2 regions of the Kovacikia sp. CALU 1929 genome follow, and region 2 is predicted to be linked to the other one. Evidence: riboswitches for the same ligand, from Rfam matches in the RefSeq annotation. Region 2 holds a riboswitch; the other holds the start of a gene.

The links. A riboswitch is a leader RNA that binds a small molecule or an ion and turns the genes downstream of it on or off. The one in region 2 is predicted to bind cobalamin.
Region 1: another riboswitch for cobalamin. It lies ahead of AC1S52_RS19325 (FAD-binding oxidoreductase); the one in region 2 lies ahead of AC1S52_RS20055 (HupE/UreJ family protein).

What each region holds. Positions count from the first base shown of each region.
Region 1 covers NZ_JBXBCF010000075.1:181,787-189,932, forward strand. The annotation lists gene AC1S52_RS19315 (sirohydrochlorin chelatase) at 1-339, shown strand, start outside; gene AC1S52_RS19320 (DUF3352 domain-containing protein) at 463-2,205, shown strand; cobalamin riboswitch at 2,311-2,535, shown strand; gene AC1S52_RS19325 (FAD-binding oxidoreductase) at 2,538-3,275, shown strand; gene AC1S52_RS19330 (lipase family protein) at 3,658-4,422, shown strand; gene AC1S52_RS19335 (DEAD/DEAH box helicase family protein) at 4,425-5,924, opposite strand; gene bchB (ferredoxin:protochlorophyllide reductase (ATP-dependent) subunit B) at 7,368-8,146, shown strand, end outside.
Region 2 covers NZ_JBXBCF010000077.1:22,481-30,626, reverse strand. The annotation lists gene AC1S52_RS20075 (protein kinase domain-containing protein) at 1-11, opposite strand, end outside; gene AC1S52_RS20070 (phosphorylase b kinase regulatory subunit alpha/beta) at 355-3,567, opposite strand; gene AC1S52_RS20065 (hypothetical protein) at 4,026-4,961, opposite strand; gene AC1S52_RS20060 (hypothetical protein) at 5,143-5,361, opposite strand; cobalamin riboswitch at 5,654-5,811, shown strand; gene AC1S52_RS20055 (HupE/UreJ family protein) at 5,906-6,526, shown strand; gene AC1S52_RS20050 (FTR1 family iron permease) at 6,776-7,723, shown strand; gene AC1S52_RS20045 (DUF7219 family protein) at 8,023-8,146, shown strand, end outside.

The sequences.
Region 1 (8,146 bases), on a different contig from region 2:
TTAGTCAAAAAGATTTTTGATGTTTCTGCCCAACAACAGTTGCAATATCCGGAGGCACAGGTGGTCTGCCTGCCTGAAATGGGTTTGCATCCTCAGCTATTTGCGGTTTTGCGCGATCGCGAAATCGAGACTCAGATGGGTCAGGTACAGATGAACTGTGAAATGTGCAAATTCAGGCTGGCGGCAATTGGAAATGGACATTCCCACGATCATGGGCACGACCATCACGGGCACGACCATGCCCACAGCCACGAGCAATCTCACAGCCACGACCATCCAGTTGACGATCCCTATGCTGATCCGGCTCAGTATCATCAGAGAATATGGCAGGCACCCTAGTAAACGCTACCATCTCCCCCAGCTAGATTTCTGTCCTCAATTGCTTCCAGGTTTGCTAGAGTGGCAAGGGCATTGCCCACAGATTGGTTTAGGCAAAGTTGATTTTAGGAAAGCCCTGTCCTCATGGTTAAAAAGACGAAGACCCCATCCCTGTTGCTGACACTTGGAACTGCGGTGCTGTTGGTCGCCGGGGGCGGTGCAGCCTATTGGATATTGACTCAACGAGGTTTTGGACCGGGAGATCTGCCTGTTGGAGCGGAGGTGGTTCCCCAAGATGCATTAATGGCGATTTCGGTCTCAACCGATCCGGGACAGTGGCAAACACTACGGGGCTTTGGCACAGTACAAAGTCAGGCAGTTGTGGACAAAAATCTCGCGAATGCGCGCGATCGCATCCTGACTGCCAATGGCTTTGACTATGAGCGGGACATTCAGCCCTGGATTGGTAAAGAGGCAATGGTGGCATTTCTGTCGCCCCAGGCAAATCCGCCAGCCAGCGGTTCTAATGGATTACCCCCAGTGCCTCAAGCTCAACAGTCCACAATTCTAGTGCTGCCGATTCAGGATGCTGGAAAAGCAAAACAAACCCTGGAGCGATTCAAACCCCAGGCTGGCAAGGTCACCGATCGCACCTATAAAGGGATTCAGGTTCGTGAAACGCAGGGCGCAGCAGCTCAAAACTACTCAGCCGCCATACTGAGTCAGAAGTTGGTAGTAGTCGCCAATGATCCCAAAGCTATGGATCGGGCGATCGATACCTTTACAGGTGAACCCTCTCTGGCAGCTACGCCCGGCTACAGTCAGGCTGTGGGGAAAATCCAGGTTGCCCAACCGTTCGGCAAACTGTTTGTTAACCTTCCAGCAGCAGCCACCGCTACATCGGCAAATGCAGGCAAGTCAGTTTCACCCCAAAGTCTGGCACAGGTGCAGCAAGTTCAAGGACTGGCAGCCACCGCGGTGCTTGAGGCAGAAGGCATTCGGTTTAAGAGTATTTCCTGGCTCAAACCGGACAGTCAGCGTCGTTATGATGTGAAAAACACTGCCAGAACCATGCCCGATCGCTTACCAGCAGATACGGTGATCATGGCATCCGGGGGCAACTTGCAACAGTTCTGGCAAGACTACAGTCAGGGAGCCACGGCAAACCCGGTGTCACCCATTAACCCCCAGGGCTTACGGGATGGCTTGAAGTCTACTGTGGGAATGGATTTGGACAAGGACCTGCTTGCCTGGATGGGGGGCGAGTTTTCGCTGGCGCTGGTGGCCGCCCCGGAAGGTAATGTGCCCACCCTGCCATTTGGACTAGTGTTTATGGTGCAGTCAAGCGATCGCCGGGCTGCCGAAGCCACCCTCAAGCAGTTAGATGAGGTGATGGCAACTAAATATAAATTTAAAGTCGAAGAAACCAAGGTCGGGGATATCCCCGTTACTAATTGGGTGCTTCCGGCTGGGGGTCCCAGTATCACCCACGGTTGGCTAGATGGCAATGTGGCATTCCTCACTCTGGGAGCGCCCATCACAAGCACTATGGTTCCCAGACCAACCGGTTCCCTGGCAGACAGCCCATCGTTTAAAGCTGCCGTTCCTTCCGATCCCAACCCCAGCAACGGGCACTTCTTCGTGAACGTAGATCGTGCCATCAATGCTAAAAATCTACCCCTCTTGCAACTGCCTCCCGGCAATCGGGATCTGGTGGCGGCAGTCAGAGCGATCGGGGTTACTGCCGCCATCAGTGATGATCGCAGCACCCGCTACGATGTCTTTGTGCAGCTTCAAAAAGCAAACAGCCCTAAACCTTTAGCGAGTCCCACCCTGGCACCGACTTCCTTCAATCTTTCTAGTCCTAATGAACGTAATAGATTTTAGTAGGTTGGGATGATACTCAGTAGATTGGATGAGGTTGTCCATGCACCTACTGCTAATCATCTGTTATCACTTCCTAGTTATCTGCGTCAGCCCTAATTAGGCTAAAATCACAAAACTGCTTCAGGTTGCCTGGGGGAACAGCCCAGGTAGGATCAGGCAAAATGCCCAATCCGGGGAAAGACCAGTGATTTTGCATACGTAAACGCAAAAAAATCTGGCACTGTGCCGCAACTGTGAAGGGAAAGACTTAAGCAGAAAGGCTTAAGAATGAGGTTTTAAATGCTTCATCCTTTCCCAAGTCAGAATGCCCGCCGGAAGCGATATACACCGTAATGTCTGCGATCCACAGGCGAGGGTTATTGATGCAAAGTTTAGATGTGTTGCGCCGTTCTCCAACGGCAGACTATGTGGCGACGGTTTTAGAGTCGGTTTTTCTAACACCTACGATTAAATCCATTCAGTTACGGTTAGATCGAGATGGGTTTCAGTTTTTGCCAGGGCAGTCGGTGTGGCCCAAATTTGAGCGGGATGGGCGCAAATTCAGCAAAATTTACTCGATCGCCTCCTCCCCTTCCCGTTGTCCCGAATTGGAACTGTGTGTTTCGCGCGTTGGCTGGAGTTCTGCCTTCATTCAGGACTTATCGATTGGACAAACCCTGCCACTGCGAGGACCTTACGGATTGATGACCCTGAGCGAATTGCCACCCCGTCCGCGCCTTTACATTGCGGAGGGTTCTGGAATCGCTCCCCTCAAAAGCCAAATAGATTGGCTCTGGGAATGCAACTTTCAACATCCGGTCTGGCTGATTCAGTCCAACCCAGAAACACCGGGTCAAATCCCCTATCATGACTACTGGCAGCAGCTCAGTCATTCCTGGAAAGGGTTTCATTATCTAGCACTTGTCAGCCAACCTCCAGAGAGCGTGCTGCTATTAAAGGATTTTAAGCTGACGGAGTTTAATGTAGAAATTTGTGCCGTGGGCGATCGCACCGAGCAAATCCACACCACCATTCTTGCCCTGGGAGCAAGACCGGAACAGGTGCGCGCTGAAAAGTTTTTTGCGTTTTAATTGCTTAACCTCGTCTCCATTGCAACCTGTAGGTTTCTGACATCTAAACAAGCCCTCATCCCCCAAACCCTTCTCCCAAATTTGGGAAAAGGGGAGTTTGAAATTCAAAGTCCTTCTCCTGACCCTGGGAGAGGGCTTAAAGCCTTCGGCAAACAAGAAAAGGGGAGGGCAAAACACATCTCTCAATATGGATGAGGTTTTAATGGGTAACAGCTAATGGTAATAGGTAATTGTCAACACAATTATTTACTAAACCCTTGAAGTAGCTGGCGATACAATTCAGGCAATTTGCGATTAAATGTAGAAAAATGACAGGGAACTTCCTGGCTTTTGCAAGATCCCTGTATTTATTACTGACTATTTCTGATTAGGGGAGGTAATAATGGCGGTTGATTATTCCAAAGCAGCAAGATGTGCCGTTTACTGCCAGGAGGTTTATCAAAACTTCTCCAGCATTCGCTTTGGCGGATTGAACGAGCAGCCTGTTCTAATCGAACAGAAAAAAACAGACACTCAAGGGGCTATTTTGCCTGATGGTGCAGGAATTACGATTGTGTTTCGGGGCAGTGAGTCATCCTTTGACTGGGACACTAACTTTGCTACCCGGCAGGAACGGGCAGAGTTTGAGCAACAAGTTATTCAGGCAGCCATTGTCGATACAGAGGATAAGGAGAAGGTTTATCCCTATGAAGGTGCAAGCAGTTCTGGCGCACTAATGCACCGAGGCTTTATCGCCGCTTACTTCTCGGTACGAGATGAAATTCACAACTACATTAGAAGTCGTGATCTTTCTAGCGCCACGGTCACAGGTCACAGTCTGGGGGGGGCGCTGGCAACCCTCTGCGCCGTTGATATTCAGTACAACTTCTCCAAAAAGGTGCCATTGATAGAACTCTACACTTTTGGTGCCCCCAAAGCGGGTAACGATGGATTTCGCAACTCCTTTAACGAGCGAGTTCCCAACAGCTACCGATTTGTGAATGGCATGGATTTAGTTGCGGAACTGCCCCGGTGGTGGCAGGGCTATCGCCATGTGGACAAGGAATTTCGGATTGGGCAGCGGTTGAGTCTCAACTTTCTTTCTGCCCGCTTTAAAGACCACGCGATCGCCCAGTACATTGAAGTTTTGAAATCAATGGCACGGTAACATCAACTATCCCCTTTCCCCCCCTGCTTGTCCCATTCTGGGGCTGATTCAGCCGCCTGGGGAACAGCTTCAGAATCGTCGAAATAGGGAGTGGGGGCGGGCACCAATTCTAACTGGCGTAGTTGGGATTGGGGTTTAGAGGAACGGCGACGACGGGAAACGTTTTCTTCACTGGTATCTTCGGCAACAACTTCATAAAGAACAGCTTGCTTCCCTGGATCTTTTCCTTTTCGCAGCACCCGCCCCAATCGCTGAATGTATTCACGGGTAGAACCCGTCCCCGACAGGACGATCGCCACGCTGGCATCCGGTACATCGACTCCCTCATTCAACACTCGTGAAGCAACGAGGGCACGGTAGTCTCCCTGGCGAAAACGGGTCAGGATATCATGCCGTTCTTTCACTCCCGTTTGATGGGTAATAGCGGGGATCAAAAACTCCTGGGAAATGCGGTAAACCGTGGCGTTGTCATCCGTAAAGATCAACGTCTTCTCTGGAAAGTGGGTTGCCAGCAGATCTGCCAGAACCCGGAGTTTACCTTCCGTGCCAAAGGCGATCGCCCGTGCTTCCCGGTGTGCCAGCATTGCCCGACGGCCGGCTTTGGACTGAGCGCTGACTTGCACAAATCGCTGCCAACCTTGAACACTGCCCAGAAAAATATTGGTATTCTGCAAAAACTCATTGCGCTGGCGGATCAGGTCATCATAGCGATCTCGTTCCTTCTGGGACAGGCGCACCATAATTTGCACAGCATTGTGTCGCGCCAGTGCCGTTCCCGAAAGTTCCTCCGCGCTTTTGCGATAGACTTCGGGACCAATCAGGATCGAGAGATCCTCATGCTTGCCATCCGTCCGTTCAGGCGTGGCAGTGAGACCCAAACGATAGGGGGCGATCGCATACTCCGCAATCACCCGGTTAAAGTCGCCAGGTAGATGGTGACACTCATCAAATACCAACAGGGCATACTGATTGCCCAACGTCTCGGCATGAATGGCGGCACTATCGTAGGTTGCGACCAGAATCGCTGTTCGATCTTTTGACCCACCCCCCAGCAGTCCCACTTCCCCATCCGGAAATGCCGCAATCAGGTGGGCATACCACTGGTGCATCAAGTCCAAGGTGGGAACCATCACCAACGTACTGCGTCGGGTGGACTGCATTGCCAGTTGTGCCAGGTAGGTTTTTCCAGCCGCCGTAGGCAACACGACCACACCCATCCGTCCCGCCTGTTTCCAGGCATCCAGGGCTTCCTGCTGGTGGGGGTAAGGCTCCATTTCCAGGCTGGGTACCAGGTTAATTTCCTGGAATTCCTTCGCCCGATCCTCTAGTTCAGTCCCCGCCTGCCTCAGTGCCATGACCAGATTGCGATACTGGATTGCTGGAACCCGGAAGCGCTCAACGCGATCATCCCAGGTTGCATAATCCATCCAGTCCTTACCGCGAGGGGGAGGATGCAGAATTAGCGTACCGCGATCGTAGGACAGGGTAGGAATTCGAGCCATCTAAAACGCTGGATTGCAGGATGTTATCCATTTGAATTTTAGAGGTCTCTGTTAAGAATGAGCACAACTATTGGATGAATGTAAACAAAGCTTCCATTTATCCAACCTTAATTTCATCCCTAGAATCAGCAATGCCCTGTGAGACTGGCATCAGAGCGATTGCCCGATCAACCAGCGAAGTAGGGGGTCGGCGTGGGGGTCTTCGAGGTCGGCGTGGAGCATAGGTTCCCAACACAGTACTAGCAACTAACAAAATACTAAAGATGCTAATACTTCTAGTCACAAAGCGTACATCTTTAACCTTTGAAACCCCTGACTTAAGAGTTTCAACCATAAATAGCAAAATTTGATTGTTCATAGCACTCAAAACAACCTGTACCTATATGCATTTGGACGCACAAAAGTGAATCTGAGTTGCAGCTTACCGAGGAATAAACTCCTGAAAGGTTTGCCACATAATCAGGTATAAAGATATATCTGAAAAGAGATATATCGGGCAGTTATTGTTAGGAACCTGACTGAAACCTCTGCAACAAGAGCGATCGAGAAGCATCTAAAAGCCTTTCGGAAACTTAGCTGCCAAAGCTGATTACCAAGCTTAAGAAGTGTTCGGATAGGCTTTAGGGTAGATTTCCCAAAAAGGCAACGTAAAGGGCAGAATAACCCTGTAGAACCCCTGTGACGTTCCAGGAAACAATCGACTGTTTGCAGCCAAGATGCCCTTCTATTCCTTAGTTTAAAGGAGGGATCTTTCTCAGGCTTTGCATAAAAGTGCAAACTTGATGACGCTAAATTGTGGTGCTGAACTCCTCTAGCAATCCTATTGGTAAAGGAATAAGCAGCGGATTTTGATAGTAGATGAAATGGATAAATCTCTATTAATCATTAAATTGCATCCACTGGATTCGGTTCCCAAATGGAATATAGTAATTCCCATTTGTGTGTACGGTCAAACTGCTGATTCAGTAAGGGTTTTTGGCATTAATTTTGTACCGTACTCGTCTGAGAATCGCTATAGGTCTGGTTCATTGGCTGGGTTACACCCAACTCTTCATAGGCAATGGCTTGTAAACCATTATTCACAGGCGGAAAAAATTTAGATACGCTGACCTACTTCGCCCTCCGAACTCTGCCCTGGCTGAACCAGCAGTGCCAAACATACGTCGAAGTCTACATAGCGAATGGTTTACAGTATTAAGAATCATTGCAGCCTGTCTAGGGAGTTAATTCCCTGAAAATGGACGCAAGCTAAGACAAGATAGGCAATACAGGCATATATCTCTCGTCGTCTGGTACTGCAATTACCATCAAAGCGGTTACTCAAAGCGGTGCCATGTCTGAGAAAATTTATAGGCGTTAACCATCACAGCATTGCCAAGGAATATCAAGGGATAATTTCACTTCCCGATTCCCTATTTCCTACCCCATTAAGAGAGGCACCCTATGAAATTGGCTTATTGGATGTATGCAGGTCCCGCCCACATCGGCACCCTCCGCATTGCCAGTTCATTTAAAAACGTCCATGCCATCATGCATGCGCCCCTCGGTGACGATTACTTTAATGTCATGCGCTCTATGCTTGAACGAGAGCGCGACTTTACCCCGGTTACTGCCAGCATTGTCGATCGCAACGTACTGGCACGGGGTTCTCAAGAAAAGGTCGTTGATAACATCACTCGTAAAGACTCTGAAGAGCATCCTGACCTGATCATTCTTACACCCACCTGTACTTCCAGCATTTTGCAAGAAGACCTGCAAAACTTTTGCGATCGCGCCCAGATAGAAGCCAAGGGTGACGTAATGCTGGCAGATGTCAACCATTACCGGGTCAACGAACTACAAGCCGCCGATCGTACCCTGCATCAGGTGATTCAGTACTATATCGAGAAAGCTCGCAAGAAAGGTAATCTGCCCCAGGGTAAGACTGAAAAGCCCTCCGTCAACATCATCGGTATTTCTACTCTGGGTTTCCATAACAACCATGACAGCACTGAACTCAAGCGCCTGATGGCAGACCTGGGGATTGAGATCAATGAAATTCTGCCCGAGGGGGCATCGGTTCATAATCTAAAAAACTTGCCTCGTGCCTGGTTTAACCTGGTACCCTACCGCGAACTGGGTATGATGTCAGCCCAGTATCTGCAAGCGGAATTTGGCATGCCCTGCGTGGACATTACCCCCATGGGTGTCGTTGAAACCGCCCGCTGCCTGCGCGCAATTCA
Region 2 (8,146 bases):
GAGGCGCTCATCAATTAGCCCCCATCAAAACATCAGAAACACAGTCCCACAATTCATTACGTAGAACTGGCAAGAGCGGTTGCATTCTGAGTCCTCTTTCTGAATCACTCGATAGGCTAAAAAGACGGCGGAGAGCAGATGCAGGTAAGCCCTTGGACTACAAGTCTAGTGGTCTGTCAAGAATTACTTTGGGGGTTTCCAATCCCCAAAATGATAACTCTTTTCCTATCCCAGACTCACAAACACACCAAGGTTCACTAGTAGTCTGCGGCGTAAGTTCGGCGACCATTCTAGAGGTGTTAGGTGCGAGGTGTTAGGTGTTAGGAATGGTAGACAGATTTACGCCAAGCTGTACTAGATAGAAGATTGCTGTCCCAGGCGAGTCAGGAATTTCAATGCCTGAGCGACATATTTAGCACAGTCATAGGGAGAGCTTTCGTAGAACGATCTCCAGGCAGACGCTTTATACCCCTCATAGGCATGGGCGTGATCGGGATGCTGATCCAGCCAGCTCAGGCGAACAGCATGACCAATTAGCACATCCAGTACAATGTAATCCTCAATTTCCAGGCTGGGGTTGCTCTCGGCGATCGCGGCTAGTTCCATCAGGGCTTCCACATTCACCTGGCGGTATTCGGGAGCCTGAATCTTGTTCAGCAAATGCTCCACTTGCAGGGCAAAGTTCTTTTCTCCTGGGGTCATTTCCGCCAGCAGGGGTTCACTATCCAGACGGTTGCGCCGCTCCAGCTTGTCACCGATGACCAGACCACGACAATGTTTCAGCACCTTCCAGACGCTGGGGTAGAAGTTTTTAGGAACCCGGTTAAGGGAACCATCTAACTGCCGTTGCCGCCGCCAGTCTTCGACTACAGGTTTCTCCTCTGGCAGAACCACCCAATCAATTTTTTCCTGCTGCCGGATGTGCAGGGATTCCTGTTTAAACAATGCCTTGTCCAATCCTTCGTAGCCCACCAGGGCACGGGACAACCGGGTTTGAATTTCGTAAGGACTGAGCTGCATCAGACGTTCATAAGCTTCGTCCTGGGTGACTTGCAGTTCTGCCGCCAGTTCGCTGGTAATCAGCAGAATCAGGTAGCCAACCCGGAAGGTGAGAAACCCCTTGAACAGTTGGGGTTCAGCTTTGATTAGCAAACTCAGGTAAATGAGAATTTCCTGGGTCAGGACGCGATCGCGGACATCCTCCCGGCAGAATTCCCGAATCTTTTCCATGATTTCCGGTGGGGTCAAGGGGCGCGTAATCAGGGAGGCTTCACTGTAGGCTCGACCAATGGCAATCTGCTTACCCCGTACCAGAATGTCGGTCACCACATCTGCCAGATTCAGTGCCATCTTGTCATACAGACCCGCCACCCGCCGCACAATTGCCCACAGCCTCAGCTTTCCAGCTTTGACATAGAGTTCATCCAGGAGCATGGCAACGGTAACGGTCTGTAAGGGCTGTCCCAGTCCCGTGTCAAACTCCAACCCTTGCAAGCGCACCAGGGTACTGAGTAGCTCAACCTGCTCATAGATATTTTCCGACTGCCGCAGGTTATCCAACAGCCGTTTGATGCGGGTTTCATACTCCAGACGAAACTCCTGGGTGCTGCTCAGAGGTTCACTCCGCTCTAGATTAAACGCCAGGTAAAGGCATTCCGGCAGGGCATCCTGCACGGGAGACTGGGCGAACTCAAAATCATGCAGAAAGTCCATCCGCTCGATCGCCGCTGTTAGCATTAACTGGTTCAGTCGTCCCAACTTGACCTGAATGCCGTTGCACTTTCCCTCCTTGAACTCTTGCATCAGGGTCAGGAATGGCATCCCATTTCCTATCTCAGAGTCCTCTGCCGCCAGCATCGATTCGGTTAACAGCAGGGTCATGGTAGGACGACCCAACTGGCTCCAGTGGCGTTGAATATGGACCAACTCTGCCCGAATCTGAGCAACCAGGAAGTGGGGGTCAAAGGTGAGGTAAAACTGCTGTCGGTCTAGCAGGGAGGGCAGAAATACAATCGTCTCGCGTCGAATCCGGAAGATGCGGGAAGTGGTGAGGCTCCGCAGGCGGCGAAACGGTCGCCCGGTCAGCTTGAGCTTGTCATTGCGTCCAACTTGGGTATAAACGGCTGCCAGTTCGCTTGCCTGCCGTACCAGGAGCGGTTCAATCTGGTGGGGAGTTTGGGTGTCGATGCCATAGGTTGCCAGTCTTGCCTGCAATGCTTCATCTTCGGCAATCAGGACCATTTGAACCGGGGGTTTGCGTTGTTGCCGGACGTGCAAATGACGACCCAGGGGATCCACATCTCCGATCGCCAGCAGTCCCCCACTCAGTAGTTGTCCCAGCAGGTAAAGGCTCTGTGCCCAGACCAGGGGCACATTCTCATTTGGCAGACGTATCTGACTACCGGGATTTGCTCGCTCAGCTTCAATCAACGCTTTTGGGACATAGTACAGTTCGGGGAGTAGTTTCAGTCCCTCCCGTTCGACCAGTACACTTTCCAACCGCTGCTGGTACTCCTCCACCTGATCGAGATCGCCCCGAAATACCCCATCTAAGAGCAAATAGGTGAAGAACAGGGGCCACTCACACTCAAGGTGTTCAAATTGCTTCAGTTCACGGGGTTCATAGTGCAGACGAGTGGTGTCTTCCAGGACGGTCTGATGTCCATCTCGCAAAAACCGTTTGCAGCCGTATTTGCCCTGGAGCTTCTGAATGATGTCATGGCGGGTGCGATCGCTCAACGCCTGATCATCCACTGCAAATGCTGGGAAGCCAATCACACTCAACAGGGCGGCATCCACTTCCTTAGAACTAGACTCACGGGGGAGGAGGGATTCCAGGGTAATGCGCGATCGGGCAATCTCATCCGGCAACACATGAATCACCGAACCCTGACCACCCCGTACACCAAACAGGTTCAACCCATTCATCGCCTCCAGTGCCGCCTTCGCCATCCCTACAGAACTGGCATTTAGCTCCGGGTTGCCGTGGTTGATCTTGTTACCCCGCTCCCAGATGCCGTAGTCCGGAGTGCGGTAAGCCCGCCCAATGTAATAGACCAGGTTTTGAATAAAGTTGACTTCATCGGTGGTGAAAATAATTTGCAGTCCAGAGGCGGTCATCTGCGCCAGCACCAGCAGAAATACAGAGGTGGCATCTAGCTGAAGGTGTCCCCACTGGTCATCTCCGACGACCACATCCCCATTATGGGTATCGTACTTAGCGTGCAGGGCATCCAGGAGAGACTGGGTCTGCTTAAACCGCTCCACTTTCTGCACCTGCCGCATCATGGCAAATAGCAAACCCCGCATTAGCTTGATGACGCTGTGCTCCAGTTCAAAGGTGCGCCCCTGGTCTTCGTCTATCTTGCGGTACGCCAGTGCCAAGCCCCACACTGCCAGAATGCTGTAGACATTGTCCCGCACCCAAGCGTCGGTATAGTCTCCGTGGGCATTGACGGCGGTACTGGCAGGCAGCAGCCCCGTAATCGGGTTCTGGCGAGACAGAATAATGGTGCTGATCTGGTTGTAATAGTCATCCAGCCGAGCTTGCAGGTCGGAAGGTTTCATTGGCGTGCTTGAGTGGCGCGTTAAGGGATTAAGGATCGCGGTATAAAATTTATTGCGTACAAACGATTCTATAGGCAGTCAAAGATTTCTCTATTATCCGTTTTCTGAGGTTACCGAAAGTTTGCAGATTACATTGGGGCGCGATCGCATTTTCTAACCCACAGACAAGTGCAAAGATCTCCGGCTTCTATCCAAGGTCATCCCCTAAAACAGGAGTTTTCCAGAAGCCGAAGATCTAATCGCTGTTTTCCCTATTGTTCCGTCAGGAAAATTTTGACGGGTCACAAACCCTCAAAATTTAATTCTCATTACTTTCTGGGTACCTCCTACCCGTCAGTGAGGGCGTATTTTGCCATTCATCCCAAAATTCAGCAACGCCCCACAAAAAACCAACAGCCAACAACTGGGTACCCGACGCCTCACCCCTCTCTATCAACTAACACCCTCCGCCCCATAGCCTACTGGCAGTAGCTCTCAGCCACCTCTGACAGCCGTTCTTGTTGGGCAGAACTCACCTTGTTGAAGGTCTCCACAAACTGGAGATGGGTCACGCCTGAACCGATAAAAGTCCAGCGGTAGGATCTCTCCTGCACAGCTTTGATTTCCTGCTGTTCTACTTCGGTAAAAGTGCGTCCGGTTGCCCTGGAGAGACTTTCCAGATCCAGTTGCACCTGCATCATCAAGCCACCGTTGAGAAACTCAATCAATTTGAAGAAGTCCTCTACGCCTGTTTCTACCTCCGCTTGATCCAACTGCTGCACCAGTTGCTCCACCATTAAGGTATCCAGGGTGGTGTGTTGTGCCTCTTCCAGCCAATGATTCCGTAACAGGCTGCAAAACTGCGGGTCAAGGCTTTCACTGAAGTTGTCGCGGATACTTGCCAGGTAGTGGTATTGAGTCATCCATTCAATGTAGAGAATGATCAACACCACACCCAGAGGACGATGCTGGAGCACTGCGTTGGCAATGTCTTGCACTGGACCAATCCCATCACAGCGACTGCCAAAACCAATTTCAAACTCTTCGGCAAAGCGACGGAATAGACGAATGTGCTTGCTTTCCTCTTCAGCAAAGTGCAAAAGCGCCTGGGTTGCAGCAATATTTGTTAATCCTGTGGTTTTAACGTGATCAATGACACAGGGCACAATGAATTCTTCGACTAAGCCAAACAGATGGAGATAGCTGTTGCCGCGAATTTGGTTCAAGATCAGCTTTTCTGTTTGATTCAGACAGGTAATCTCATTCACCCTGGCTAAAGCTTCTGGTAAAAATCGTTTGGTGAAGTCCAAGTGCTTGTCACCACCGATAATATCTTCAATCCGCCAATTAACTCTGTCTGCTCGATGGAGGGATTGTTCGTAACTTTGATTCGGGTTTAGTGCGATCGCAGTCATTTTTGTGCTCCGTTTGTGATGAGTAAGAGTTGAATCGTTAGGTAGAAAACCCAGTACTTTTAAGGTCTTAATCGGACGAACTTAGTTGTTTACAACAGCCGTTAAAAAAGTTGGACTGGGATGGAATAGAAATTCGCTGTAATCAGCGATTTGGTCCAGACCCAGGAGGTTTAAGAGGAGTTCAAGTGCCAGCCAGACGGTAAGTTTGGCAATGAGACTTTTCCATTTCACTCGCATTGGGAGCACCTCCTGCATCTGAAGATTCAGATTGGGTTAGAATCTCTAAAAAACCGTGTCTTTGCTGTTCTGTTATCAGGTTATTTAGACTGCTGTCCTGAAACCGTCCGGGAATCATCCAGGCATCATCCGACAGCGATCTACTATTCCTGACACCTGACACCTCATAGAAGGGTTATAGAACTGACGCCGCAGAGTCCTATAGTTTGGGTATCTGGGCTGATAGTTTTAGAGTAGAAAGCAATCGGGAATCCTTCGAGAAGAAACACTCATCCCATCGGGTGAAAAAGACTGCTCCATCAGGTTCATGCACCAGGCTTGTTAAAGATAAGGGGCGATCGCCGGATTCATGAAAGAACTTCTACAATCCAAAATCTGCTATCTAAAATCCAAAGCGGTATCAGTTGCAAAGCCCTGATAAGTTTTTCATCTCGCTATAGCCGCTCATGATAAACTGCTCTGGCACTGGGATCGGCTCTGATGGGGATCAGCCGTCAGAGGTAAGGGGGAAAGTGCAGTATCTAGTCTGCCGCTGTCCCGCAACTGTGAAAGGGGAGGATAAAGGTAATCACCTTCCCCAAGCCAGAACACCCGCCGATTCCCTGACGGATTCTTTCATCTGCGAGGTATGGATGATGGCTGATATACAACTAAGGAAATTAGACTCGACGACTCCGTTGCCAGGGAAGTTTAGGATTACCCCCCTAGTGCAAGGCCTGGGATGGCTAGGGCTGGGGTTCTTCGGAATTGTGCAACCCGCGGCAGCGCACCACGCGATGGAGGGCAGAACCCCAACTAACTTTTTTGAAGGATTTTTATCTGGGTTAGCGCATCCGGTGATTGGTTTGGATCATTTGGCATTTGTAGTGGCGATCGGTCTTCTGTCTGTGAAGCAGGTACGGGGGGCTTTGATTCCTCTATTCTTTGTCATAGCTGCCATGCTAGGAACCGGGCTGCATGTAATGAGCATAGATTTGCCCTTGACCGAGATCGCCATTGCAATATCGGTGATTGCTCTCGGTGTATTGCTGGCACTGGGCAAACAGTTTGGGTTTCCCATCCTGGCTGGGTTGTCTGCCATCGCGGGTCTGTTTCATGGCTATGCCTATGGGGAAGCAATTGTGGGAGCAGAGATGGCACCGTTAGTTGCTTATCTGATGGGTTTTACAGCCATTCAGTATGCGATCGCTTTCTCAGTCTTCTGGTTAGGAAGCAAAGGTTTTCAGCAGTCACCCAATCAGGCTTCTGCTTTCCTGCGCTATTTTGGCTATGGCATCTGTGTGCTGGGGGTGGTTTTCCTGAGTAGTTCGCTGCACAGTATAGGTTAAGGAAAGGAAAAGCTGAAGGCTCAAAGCTGAAGGATGAAGTTTTGAAGTAGGATCGGCAAAGCCAAGCGTGCCCATCAGCCATTCATCCTTTTGGTGACGATGGGTAAAACCCTTTGCCCCTAATATTTGTCTTTATCTCAACCCAGGCATAGCGTCTGGGTTGTTCGCTTTTGGTACTGAAGCTTATAGGAACGTTACTCTATGAATGGGCAATAGCCTGCTGTCGAAACTCTTAAAATTCACTTCAAAATGCTAATTGATTTAAGTCCTGCCCTGCCGACATTTTTTATTACCCTACGGGAAGGGGTAGAAGCTGCTCTGGTTGTGGGAATTGTGCTGGCTTACCTCAAGAAAGGGGAAAAAACTCACCTCAATTCCTGGGTTTATAGCGGAGTAGTGGCTGGACTGGTGGCAAGCGTGCTGGTGGGCGTTCTGTTCAGTCTGATTGTGGCAGCGGTTGGGGCTGCTAATGAAACCTATGAGCCAGTGGTCAAGCCGTTACTGAATGGGCTATTTAGCGTAGCCGCGATCGCGATGCTGAGCTGGATGCTGGTCTGGATGACCCGACAATCTCGCCTCTTAAAAGCAGAGGTAGAAGGGGCAGTGGGAACTACCTTGAAAACAGAGAACGGAGGTGGCTGGGGCATTTTTGGACTGATTTTCTTTGCAGTCCTGCGAGAGGGGTTTGAAACCGTTCTATTTATAACGGCTCGCTTTCCCCAGGGATGGATGCCCATCCTGGGAGCGATCGCAGGCATTATTGCCGCTATCGGGATTGGGGTGCTGTTGTTTAAGTTCGGGATTAAGATCAATCTCCGCCTGTTTTTTCAGGTCATGGGCATTTCCCTGCTGCTGATTGTGGCAGGTCTGGTGGTTTCAGCCTTCGCCCATATCGATATTGCTCTCTACCGGCTCACCCAGATCAGCAGCCAGTTTGAGCCTATTTGCTTGTTCCAGGGGACTGGAAACACCTGCATTCTGGGTCCCCTGCTCTGGGATACCAGCCAGATACTTCCAGAACGCCAATTCCCTGGCATTATCCTGCATACCCTATTGGGCTACGAAGACACGGTTTATCTGGTAGAAGCGATCGCCTATCCCCTTTTCCTAATTGGGGTTGGCAGCCTCTATCTCCAGAGCTTGACAGGCAGCGAAGCCGAGCGACAGCGGAGCGCAGGTGAACAAGTAAACGGGTGAAGTTTACTGACACCTAACACCTGAAACCTAGCACCTGAAACCTTCCTCCTCCTCCCCGAACCCTACGGAAACGCCAAAGGAGAACTCTCCCTCCTACATTTTTCTGCAAGTTCTGTCTTTATGAAGATATGGAAAATCGTGTTCGCGTCTATAGTCGATGAGGTTAAATTGGGTAAACATCAGGTTAAGATCTGGTTAAAGTAGCAATAGGTGGAAAAAGAAGATCCCTCACACCGTAGCTACAAGCTCTAAGTTACAAGCTCTAAGTAGGTTACAAGCTCTAAGTAGGGGGAGTTAAAATGAACCGTTCTGAATTTCTGTTTCCAAAATCCCGTTATCGCGGAGAAGTCAAGCCAGAAAACCTGGTTTTTAACGCAAATTTGCAAGAGTTTTCCCAGCAGGTCAACTATATTTGCTGTCTGG